Regions from separate parts of the Pseudomonas sp. Hz4 genome, predicted to be linked through region 1. Evidence: predicted binding sites of a transcription regulator. Region 1 holds the regulator's gene; each other region holds the start of a gene.
What was found. The regulator FliA, encoded in region 1, starts transcription of late flagellar genes. The targets are predictions, from matches to a motif close to CTAAAGTTTNNNNNNNNNNNGCCGNTAA.
Positions count from the first base shown of each region.

Region 1 (3,240 bases):
TCGCGACGCATGAACCGTCCCCAGTCGGTGCTCAAGGCCTGCGCTTCATGGCTCAGGCCGTTGACCAGCGGCGTGGCGTTTTCCACCAGGTCCATGGTGCGGTTGGCCGCGGCCTCGGTCAGCTTGACCACATAGCCCAGACGCTCGGTGGCGTCCGTGATCTGTGACACTTCCTCGGCTTGCGGCATGTTCGGGTCAATCTGGAAATTGACGATCGCACTATGCAGCTCGCGAGTGAGCTTGCCCACTTCTTGATACAGGCCGCGGTCACGGGTCTGGTTGAGCTCATGGATCAGTTGCACGGCGTCGCCGAACCTGCCTTTTTCAAGACTTTCGACCAGTTCGACAGCGTGTTTTTTCAGGGTCGACTCGAAATCGCCCTGTGAAGATTCGTTATGCTCCATAGCTCCCCCGTGGCGCAGTTTCTCAACCGATGCGTTCGAAAATCTTTTCGATTTTTTCTTTCAACGCCTGGGCCGTAAAGGGTTTGACCACATAGCCGTTAACACCGGCCTGGGCTGCCTCGATGATCTGCTCGCGCTTGGCTTCAGCGGTCACCATCAGCACCGGCAGATGCTTGAGCTTTTCATCGGCACGCACATGGCGCAGCAAATCGATACCGGTCATGCCAGGCATGTTCCAGTCCGTTACCAGAAAGTCGATGCTCCCGCTGTTGAGCACCGGAATGGCAGTGGTGCCATCATCGGCCTCGACCGTGTTGGTGAACCCAAGGTCACGCAACAGGTTTTTTATGATCCGCCGCATCGTAGAGAAGTCATCAACGATGAGGATTTTCATGTTCTTGTTCAATTCGACCTCCAAGCAGTCTTAAACGCGCCCAGCACCTGGACGCGCCATTTCAATCAATCCGGCAAAGCACTCAATGACTGTCTGGAGCACAACAGATCGGGACCCGTGCGGTTCAACACCCCACCAGCCGCGTTCGCAGTGTCCCCACACTGCCTTCAGCGCGCTCGCCACTCCCCCAAACGCCCCCGCAAACGGGCCGCGCACTGGCTGTGTAACTGGCTGACCCGCGATTCGCTGACCCCCAGGACTTCACCGATTTCCTTGAGATTCAACTCTTCGTCGTAGTACAGCGCCAACACCAGTCGCTCACGCTCCGGCAAATTGGCAATCGCGTCCGCCAGTGCCATCTGGAAGCGTTCATCTTCCAGATCGCGCGACGGCTCCAGATGAGCACTGGCGCCATCCTCGTGCAGCCCTTCGTGTTCGCCGTCCTGCAACAGATCGTCGAAACTGAATAACCGGCTGCCCAGGGTGTCGTTCAAAATCCCGTAATAATCGTCGAGACTCAATTGGAGTTCGGCCGCAACCTCGTGATCTTTAGCGTCACGACCGGTTTTAGCTTCAATCGAGCGAATGGCGTCGCTGACCATCCGGGTATTGCGGTGGACCGAACGTGGCGCCCAGTCCCCCTTGCGTACTTCATCGAGCATCGCGCCGCGGATTCGTATGCCCGCGTACGTCTCGAAACTCGCGCCTTTGCTGGCGTCGTATTTGGTCGACACTTCAAGCAGGCCAATCATCCCGGCCTGGATCAGGTCTTCGACCTGGACACTGGCCGGCAGACGCGCCAGCAAGTGGTAAGCGATGCGTTTAACCAGTGGCGCGTAACGCTCGATCAGCTCGTACTGCGCGTCACGTGCCGACTTCTTGTAGAGGTTGTAGCCGCTGGCTGTCATAGCACCGGTCCTGCCGTTTGTTGCACGAGGCGCTCGACGAAAAACTCCAGGTGCCCACGCGGGTTGGCAGGCAACGGCCAGGTATCGACCTTCTGTGCAATGGCCTTGAACGCCAGGGAGCACTTGGAACGCGGGAAGGCTTCATAGACGGCGCGCTGCTTCTGCACAGCTTTGCGCACGCTTTCGTCGTAAGGCACCGCGCCGACGTATTGTAAGGCGACGTCGAGGAAGCGATCTGTGACCTTGGTCAACTTGGCGAACAGGTTGCGACCTTCCTGCGGGCTCTGAGCCATGTTGGCCAGGACGCGGAAGCGGTTCATGCCGTAATCGCGGTTTAGCAGTTTGATCAGTGCGTAGGCATCAGTGATCGAGGTCGGTTCGTCGCAGACCACCAGCAAGACTTCTTGCGCTGCGCGAACGAAACTGACTACCGAGTCACCAATGCCCGCAGCGGTGTCGATCACTAATACGTCGAGATTGTCGCCGATATCGCTGAACGCCTGGATCAGGCCGGCGTGTTGGGCCGGGCTCAGATGAACCATGCTTTGAGTGCCGGACGCGGCCGGGACGATGCGGATGCCGCCAGGGCCCTGCAACAGAACATCGCGCAGCTCACAGCGGCCTTCGATCACATCGGCCAACGTACGTTTGGGTGTCAGTCCCAGCAGGACGTCAACGTTCGCCAGCCCCAGATCGGCGTCCAGCAGCATGACGCGCCGGCCGAGCTCAGCTAGAGCCAGGGACAAGTTCACTGACACGTTAGTTTTCCCGACGCCACCTTTGCCGCCGGTCACCGCGATCACCTGTACGGGATGCATGCTGCCCATGAATTTTCTTTACCTTGTCTTACTTAGACGGAGGCCACATTACTGGCTGCGCGTTCACAAAATGAACAATGCATGGCAGACCATCGATGTAGGTACAAAAACGGTTCATTAATACCTCAGCCGACCTGCTTGGTCGGGCTGTGGTAAATATCAGCGAACATGTCAGCCATGGCTTCTTCGCTGGGTTCTTCTTGCATTTGCACGCTGACGGCGCGACTGACTAACTGATGACGACGCGGTAGATGCAAATCATCCGGAATCCGCGGGCCATCGGTCAGGTAGGCCACCGGCAATTCATGACTGATGGCCAGGCTCAACACCTCGCCCAGACTTGCCGTTTCATCCAGTTTAGTCAGGATGCAGCCAGCGAGGCCGCAGCGTTTGTAACTGTGATAAGCGGCCGTTAGAACCTGTTTCTGGCTGGTGGTTGCCAACACCAGATAATTCTTCGATTTGATCCCACGACCGGCCAGGCTTTCGAGCTGCATGCGCAGTGCCGGATCGCTGGCCTGGAGGCCCGCGGTATCGATCAGCACCACGCGTTTGCGCAGCAAGGGCTCCAGCGCCTGCACCAGCGACTGACCCGGGTCGACGTGAGTCACCGACACATTGAGGATCCGGCCAAGGGTCTTGAGCTGCTCCTGAGCACCAATACGGTAGCTGTCCATGCTCACCAACGCGATATTCTGCGCGCCGTACTTGAGCAC
Region 1 covers NZ_CM142719.1:4,434,264-4,437,503, forward strand. The annotation lists gene ACYZTR_RS20210 (protein phosphatase CheZ) at 1-404, opposite strand, end outside; gene ACYZTR_RS20215 (chemotaxis response regulator CheY) at 427-798, opposite strand; gene fliA (RNA polymerase sigma factor FliA) at 966-1,706, opposite strand; gene fleN (flagellar synthesis regulator FleN) at 1,703-2,533, opposite strand; gene flhF (flagellar biosynthesis protein FlhF) at 2,650-3,240, opposite strand, start outside.

Region 2 (3,240 bases), 2.9 Mb from region 1:
AAGCTGCTGTTGTGCCCGACCAGAATCGCCCGTTTGCAACCGTTGGCTTTAAGCGCCTTGCGGATGCCGCGGAAGATGTCGGTCAGGGCTGCTTCTTCACTCACCGCCATGCGCAGAGGGTGATCGAGTTTGATCCCGGTGAATTCCAGGGCGGCCGCTTCGATGTTCGCGCCTTCAAAAGGCTCTACGCGAAAGAAGTAGGTGTGGTCGGGGTACACAAACCCTTTTTCGTCCATGCCGATGGTGGTGGCGGCAATTTCCAGCAAGGCGTCAGTGGCAGAGTTGAAACCACCGGTTTCAACGTCGACAACGACTGGCAGGTATCCACGGAAGCGGGCAGCCATCGGGTGGCGCGAACCACCTCCGCCGCCTTGACCTTCCTGTTCGTCGTCGAAATGGTCTTCACTCACGCGTGTTCCTCCAGCAGGCGCCAGCGCAGTTTTTCACCGGCGCGCAGCGGGATTACGGTCAGCTCGCCAAATGGCAGGCTGGTTGGGGCGGTCCACTCATCGCGGACCAGGGTGATGCGATCGGTGTTCACCGGCAGGCCGTAGAAACGCGGGCCGTTCAGGCTGGCAAAGGCTTCGAGCTTGTCCAGCGCGTTGCGTTGTTCGAAGGCTTCGGCATACATCTCGATCGCTGCATAAGCGGTGTAGCAACCGGCACAGCCGCATGCTGCTTCCTTGGCGTGCTGGGCATGGGGCGCCGAGTCGGTGCCGAGGAAGAACTTGTCGCTGCCGCTGGTGGCGGCGTCGAGCAGGGCTTCCTGATGGGTGTTGCGCTTGAGGATCGGCAGGCAATAGAAGTGCGGCCGAATCCCGCCCACCAGCATGTGGTTGCGGTTGTACAGCAGGTGATGCGCGGTGATGGTCGCGCCAACATTGGCCGACGCCGCGTTGACGAACTGCACGGCGTCAGCGGTAGTGATGTGTTCGAACACCACTTTGAGCGTCGGGAAACGCTCGACCACACGGCGCAAGTGCTCATCGATGAAGATTTTTTCGCGATCGAAAACGTCGACATCGCCACGGGTGACTTCACCGTGAACCAGCAAGGGCATCCCGACTTCGGCCATGGCCTCGAGTGCAGGGAAAATCTTGTCGATGCTGGTGACACCGGAGTCCGAGTTGGTGGTCGCGCCGGCCGGGTACAGCTTGGCGGCGTGAATGAAACCGCTGGCCTTGGCCTCGCGAATTTCTTCGGGCTGTGTGCGGTCGGTCAGGTACAGCACCATCAACGGTTCGAAGCGACTGCCGGCCGGGCGTGCAGCGAGAATCCGCTGGCGATAGCCGTCGGCTTCAGCGGCGTTACGCACCGGAGGTACCAGGTTGGGCATGATGATGGCGCGACCAAAGGTGCGCGCGACATCCGCAACGGTATTGGTCAACACGGCACCATCGCGAAGATGAATATGCCAGTCGTCGGGACGCAGCAGGGTCAGGCGGTCGGACATGAGGGGATTCCAGGCGGGTCAAACTGAGGGGAATGCTACCGGAAAAGACTCTTCCAGGCACTCGCTATCAAGTTTTGCAGCAAGCTTCCGATATCCAACAGGTATGCCGTAAACATGTGTGTGTCGGTCTTTTTGTTGTAGAAGCCAGTGGAGCCACCCGTGCGCCAGCGTTATTTAGCCTTGCTTAGCGTATTTGCCAGCCTTCCCGCGATGGCGCTCACTTTCCAGACCCGTCTGGAGAGTATCGAGTGGACGGTCGAAGGAGACCCGTTCGAGTGCCGCCTGACTCAGCCGATCACCGATTTTGGTTCCGGTGAATTCGTGCGCCGCGCCGGCGAGCAAGCGACGTTTCGTCTGAAGGCCTACAACGCGATAATCGGCGGCGGTTCGGCCACCTTGCTGGCGGCGGCTGCTCCCTGGCAGCCGGGGCGTGGCGACATAAATCTCGGTTCTGTGCGAATCGGCAGCGGCAATGTGCTGTTTAACAGTTCGCAACAACAGGCCGGGCGTTTAATCAGCGGCTTGATGGATGGCCGCAGTCCGGTTGTTCGACATTACTCTGGCGATGGCCGGGTGTCGGAAGTGCGTCTGTTGCCGGTCAAGTTCAGCAAGGCCTTTAACGACTATCAAGGCTGCGTGGCAAAACTGCTGCCGAAGAATTTCGAGCAGGTCAAACAATCGCAGATCGGCTTCCCCGGCGAAGGCATCGATCTCGACGCGCAGGCCAAGACTCAATTGCAAGTGATGCTGGAATTCATGAAGGCCGACCCGACGGTCAACCATATCGAACTCGATGGCCACTCCGACAACAGCGGCAACCGCCTGACCAACCGTGATCTGTCGCGGCGTCGGGCCCTGGCGGTGATGGAGTTCTTCAAGGCCAATGGCATTCAGGAATCGCAGATCACCGTGCGCTTTCACGGCGAGCGTTATCCCTTGGCACCCAATAGCAATTCCTCCAACCGGGCGAAGAACCGTCGGGTCAATGTGCACCTCGCGCGGGTTGCGCCCACCGAAAAGCCGGCCCCTCAGACCACTGCATCAGCGAGCCCCGCGTCGACCTCCTGAACCCGCTGTTATCGTCGCCCACTCGACATAATCTGTCGCTTCGTCGTCATAAGCTGTCGCGCCTCTGTAAATTATTCTGCATGACCGGTAGACTTGACGGCTTTCCGTAGAACCCCGTGGAGTGATGGCATGGCGGACGTAAACAAGGTCGTTCTGGCGTATTCCGGCGGCCTGGACACTTCGGTGATCCTCAAGTGGCTGCAGGATACTTATAACTGTGAAGTCGTGACCTTCACCGCTGACCTGGGTCAGGGCGAAGAGGTCGAACCTGCACGCGCCAAGGCACAAGCCATGGGCGTGAAAGAGATCTACATCGACGACTTGCGCGAAGAATTCGTGCGCGATTTCGTTTTCCCGATGTTCCGCGCCAACACCGTTTACGAAGGCGAGTACCTACTGGGTACTTCCATCGCTCGTCCGTTGATCGCCAAGCGCCTGATCGAAATCGCCAACGAAACCGGCGCAGACGCCATTTCCCACGGCGCCACCGGCAAGGGCAACGACCAGGTTCGTTTCGAACTGGGCGCCTACGCCTTGAAGCCCGGCGTGAAAGTGATCGCTCCGTGGCGCGAATGGGACCTGCTCTCGCGTGAAAAGCTGATGGATTATGCTGAAAAGCACAACATCCCGATCGAGCGTCACGGCAAGAAGAAATCCCCGTACTCGATGGATGCCAACTTGCTGCACATCTCCTATGAAGGCGGCGTGTTGGAAGACAC
Region 2 covers NZ_CM142719.1:1,494,155-1,497,394, forward strand. The annotation lists gene rnt (ribonuclease T) at 1-410, opposite strand, end outside; gene pyrC (dihydroorotase) at 407-1,453, opposite strand; gene ACYZTR_RS06665 (flagellar protein MotY) at 1,613-2,521, shown strand; gene ACYZTR_RS06670 (argininosuccinate synthase) at 2,651-3,240, shown strand, end outside.
Region 2: ACYZTR_RS06665 (flagellar protein MotY) is a predicted target of FliA. The motif match lies at 1,520-1,547, and genes of this name have one in related genera.

Region 3 (3,240 bases), 2.7 Mb from region 1:
GCGCAGGTAATCCAGCGCTTGCCGACCGTCGTTCAACGCCACCACTTCGACACCGACCGTCTGCAGGCAACGGGTCACCTGCTTGCGCGCCACCGATGAGTCATCGACCGTCAGTACTCGCAAGGAAAGCGCCTTGTGCTGGGTTTCGACATCCACCACGCCGACGGAAATCGCTTCCGGCGTCGGCGCCACTTCTGCCAGCACTTTCTCGACGTCGATGATTTCGACTAACTGATTGTCGACCCGAGTCACAGCCGTCAGGTAATGGTCGCGTCCCGTGCCCTTGGGTGGCGGATGAATCTCCTCCCAATTCATGTTGACGATGCGTTCTACCGATCGCACCAGGAAACCCTGAGTCTTGGTGTTGTACTCCGTGATAATCACGAAGGGATTGCTTTGATCTTTCAGCGCACCGGAACCGGTCGCCATCGCCAGATCAAGAATCGGAATGGTCGCCCCCCGAATACTTGCCACACCGCACACGACAGGACTGGATTTTGGCATCAGCGTCAGTTTGGGGCATTGCAGCACCTCCCGAACCTTGAACACGTTGATCCCATACAGCTGCTGGCCGTCAAGACGGAACAACAACAGCTCAAGGCGATTCTGCCCTACCAGTTGCGTGCGCTGGTTTACCGCATCCATTACACCAGCCATGCACAGACTCCTACACCAACGCTTAAGTGTTGCGACGCGCATTCATCACTAAACGGCACGGCGCTTGCTTTTTAACTCTTATGAACACAGAACCGACATTTTTCCGACGCCTGACATCAAATGCCCGCACATTAATGTGCGCGATGTCGGCCGTTTGCCTGTTCAACGCTGGCAGCCCTGCCCTTGCTGACGCGGTTACCTTGCCTGACATGCTTATCGGCGTCACCCAAGGCTTTCTTGAATTCACCGTAGAAGACTATCTGGCGACCAGTCAAACGCAAGGCCGCTACGAAATCCAGGTCAACCAGCTCGATCCACGCCTGCGCATGCCTATGTGCGACAAGGAATTGACAGCCACTCTGGAGAGTCCGGCCAAGCCGCTGGGCCGCGTTACCGTCAAGGTTCGCTGCGAGGGCGCGTCGCCCTGGACGGTGTTCGTACCTGCTCAAGTGCGCCTTTTTCGCGACATTGTGACCACCACCCGCCCGCTGCGACGCGCCGGAATCGTCGAGCCCGACGATGTGACCTTGCGCGAGCGCGACATCAGCCTGATCAACCAGGGTTACCTGACTTCTGTCGACCAGGCGATCGGGCAGAAACTTACCCGACCAATGGTCGCCGATCAGGTCATGACCCTGGTGCACATGGAACAGGCAGAAGTCATCAGCAAGGGCGATCAAGTGGTGATTACCGCCCGCAGCGGTACGCTCAGCGTGCGCATGCCGGGTGAAGCGCTGTCCAACGGCGGCTTGCGCGAACAGATTCGGGTGAAAAACCTCAATTCCCAGCGGGTGATCAAGGCGCAAGTTATCGCGCCCGGCCAGGTGGAAGTGTCCATGTAGAAATTTTTTCACGAGCTCTCTGCGGGTGAAGATGTGGCGCGCTGCTCGACTGTTCCCTAAACTGTGCCCCATGCAGGGCAAGCGCTGACGCGCGCAAGCTCATTGATAACTGGGCCTAAAGTTTTTCCGGGTATGGCCGAAAACATGGCAAGCGTCCAAATACCCAGAGGTTTTTTTATCATGGTCATCGATTTCAGCCGATTGAACAGTTCCTCGTCACTTACCGGCAGTACACGTACCAGCACCGCGAAGGAAACCGCCGAAACCGGCAAATCCGCGACGCTGAATACCCCGGCCGAACAGGCCAGTACCGTCAAAAGCGGGGAATCGGTACATCTCAGCAATGAGGCTCAACAGTTGCAGAAGGTCACTGACAAGCTGCGCGATCAGCCTGCCGTCGACAACGCCCGCGTGGCCGAGTTGAAAGCAGCGATTGCCGATGGCAGCTACAAAGTCGACAGCAACCGTGTAGCCAGCAAACTGCTCAACTTCGAAGCCCAGCGCTAGGCCAAGGCCTGCGCCAGGCTTTTGGACGCTTAAAACCCAAGGCCAGCCATGCACGACACTAATTTACTGCAACTGATCACCGACGATTTCGCCCCAGCACAGCACTTGCTGGAGTTACTGCAAACCGAGTCCCTCGCCTTGCACGGTCGTGACATGCCACTGCTCGAAGAGATTCTGGCGCAGAAGCAGGCATTGATCATTTTGCTCGATCAGCATGGCCGCAAGCGCAGTGAAATCCTCGCCAGCCTCAATCTGCCGACCAACCGCAACGGCCTGGAGCAACTCGCCAGCCATTCGAGCATTGGCGATCAGTTACTGGAGCAGAGCGATGTGCTGACCGATCTTCTGGCGCAGTGCCAGGCGGCCAACATCAAGAATGGCCAGTCGATTCTAGTGCAACAGGCCGCGACGGCCAATCAGCTGAAAATCCTCAACGGCGGCGAGCCGCCAGCGCTCTATGATGCACGCGGATCAACCTCCATGCTTGCGAAGCCGCGCGCGCTCAGTCAGGCTTGAGCCAGCCGAAAAGCAGCACTATCAAGACGCGAAACATGCTGGCAAAATGCTGGCCAGCCGTAGTCATATTTTGTCTGGAGATTGATGAACCGTGTTCAATGCCTTAAGCGCGGAAGATGCTCCGCAGCCACCCAAGGTGCTCACCACGCCCCTGGAGATCTCCGGCAACCTGCGTCAGCTGCAAGACAGCCATGATCCGCTGATCATCACGTTCCATGAGCGCAGCCAGCGCTTCCAGAGTTATCTGGTGGACGTTGACCGTGACAGCAACATGATGGCCCTGGACGAAATGATTCCCCGCGACGGTGAACGTTTCCTGCTGGCCGGCGAACCGTTCAAGGTCGAAGGCTTTCACGACGGCGTGCGTATTGCCTGGGAAAGCAACGGCCCGTTGACCATCGACGAATCCGGTGGCGGTCGCTGCTACCGTGGCGCACTGCCCTGCGAGGTGGTTTACCATCAGCGCCGTAATGCATTCCGCGCCGCATTGAAGCTGGCGCAACTGGTCAACGTCGATCTGGGTGGTGAAAAACTCAAGTCGCCAATCAGTGGCAAGCTCCTGGACATCTCGGCCACCGGCTGCAAGTTGCGCTTCGAAGGCGACATCACGGGCAGCCTGCAACTGGGTCAGGTCTACGACCGCTTCATCGCCGCCCTGCCCTTTGGCAACATGACGGCACCGGTCGAGTTGCGTTACCTGCACTTCGAAGAAAGGATC
Region 3 covers NZ_CM142719.1:1,777,756-1,780,995, reverse strand. The annotation lists gene ACYZTR_RS07965 (chemotaxis protein CheV) at 1-657, opposite strand, end outside; gene flgA (flagellar basal body P-ring formation chaperone FlgA) at 738-1,499, shown strand; gene flgM (flagellar biosynthesis anti-sigma factor FlgM) at 1,680-2,006, shown strand; gene ACYZTR_RS07950 (flagella synthesis protein FlgN) at 2,055-2,522, shown strand; gene ACYZTR_RS07945 (flagellar brake protein) at 2,614-3,240, shown strand, end outside.
Region 3: flgM (flagellar biosynthesis anti-sigma factor FlgM) is a predicted target of FliA. The motif match lies at 1,615-1,642, and genes of this name have one in related genera.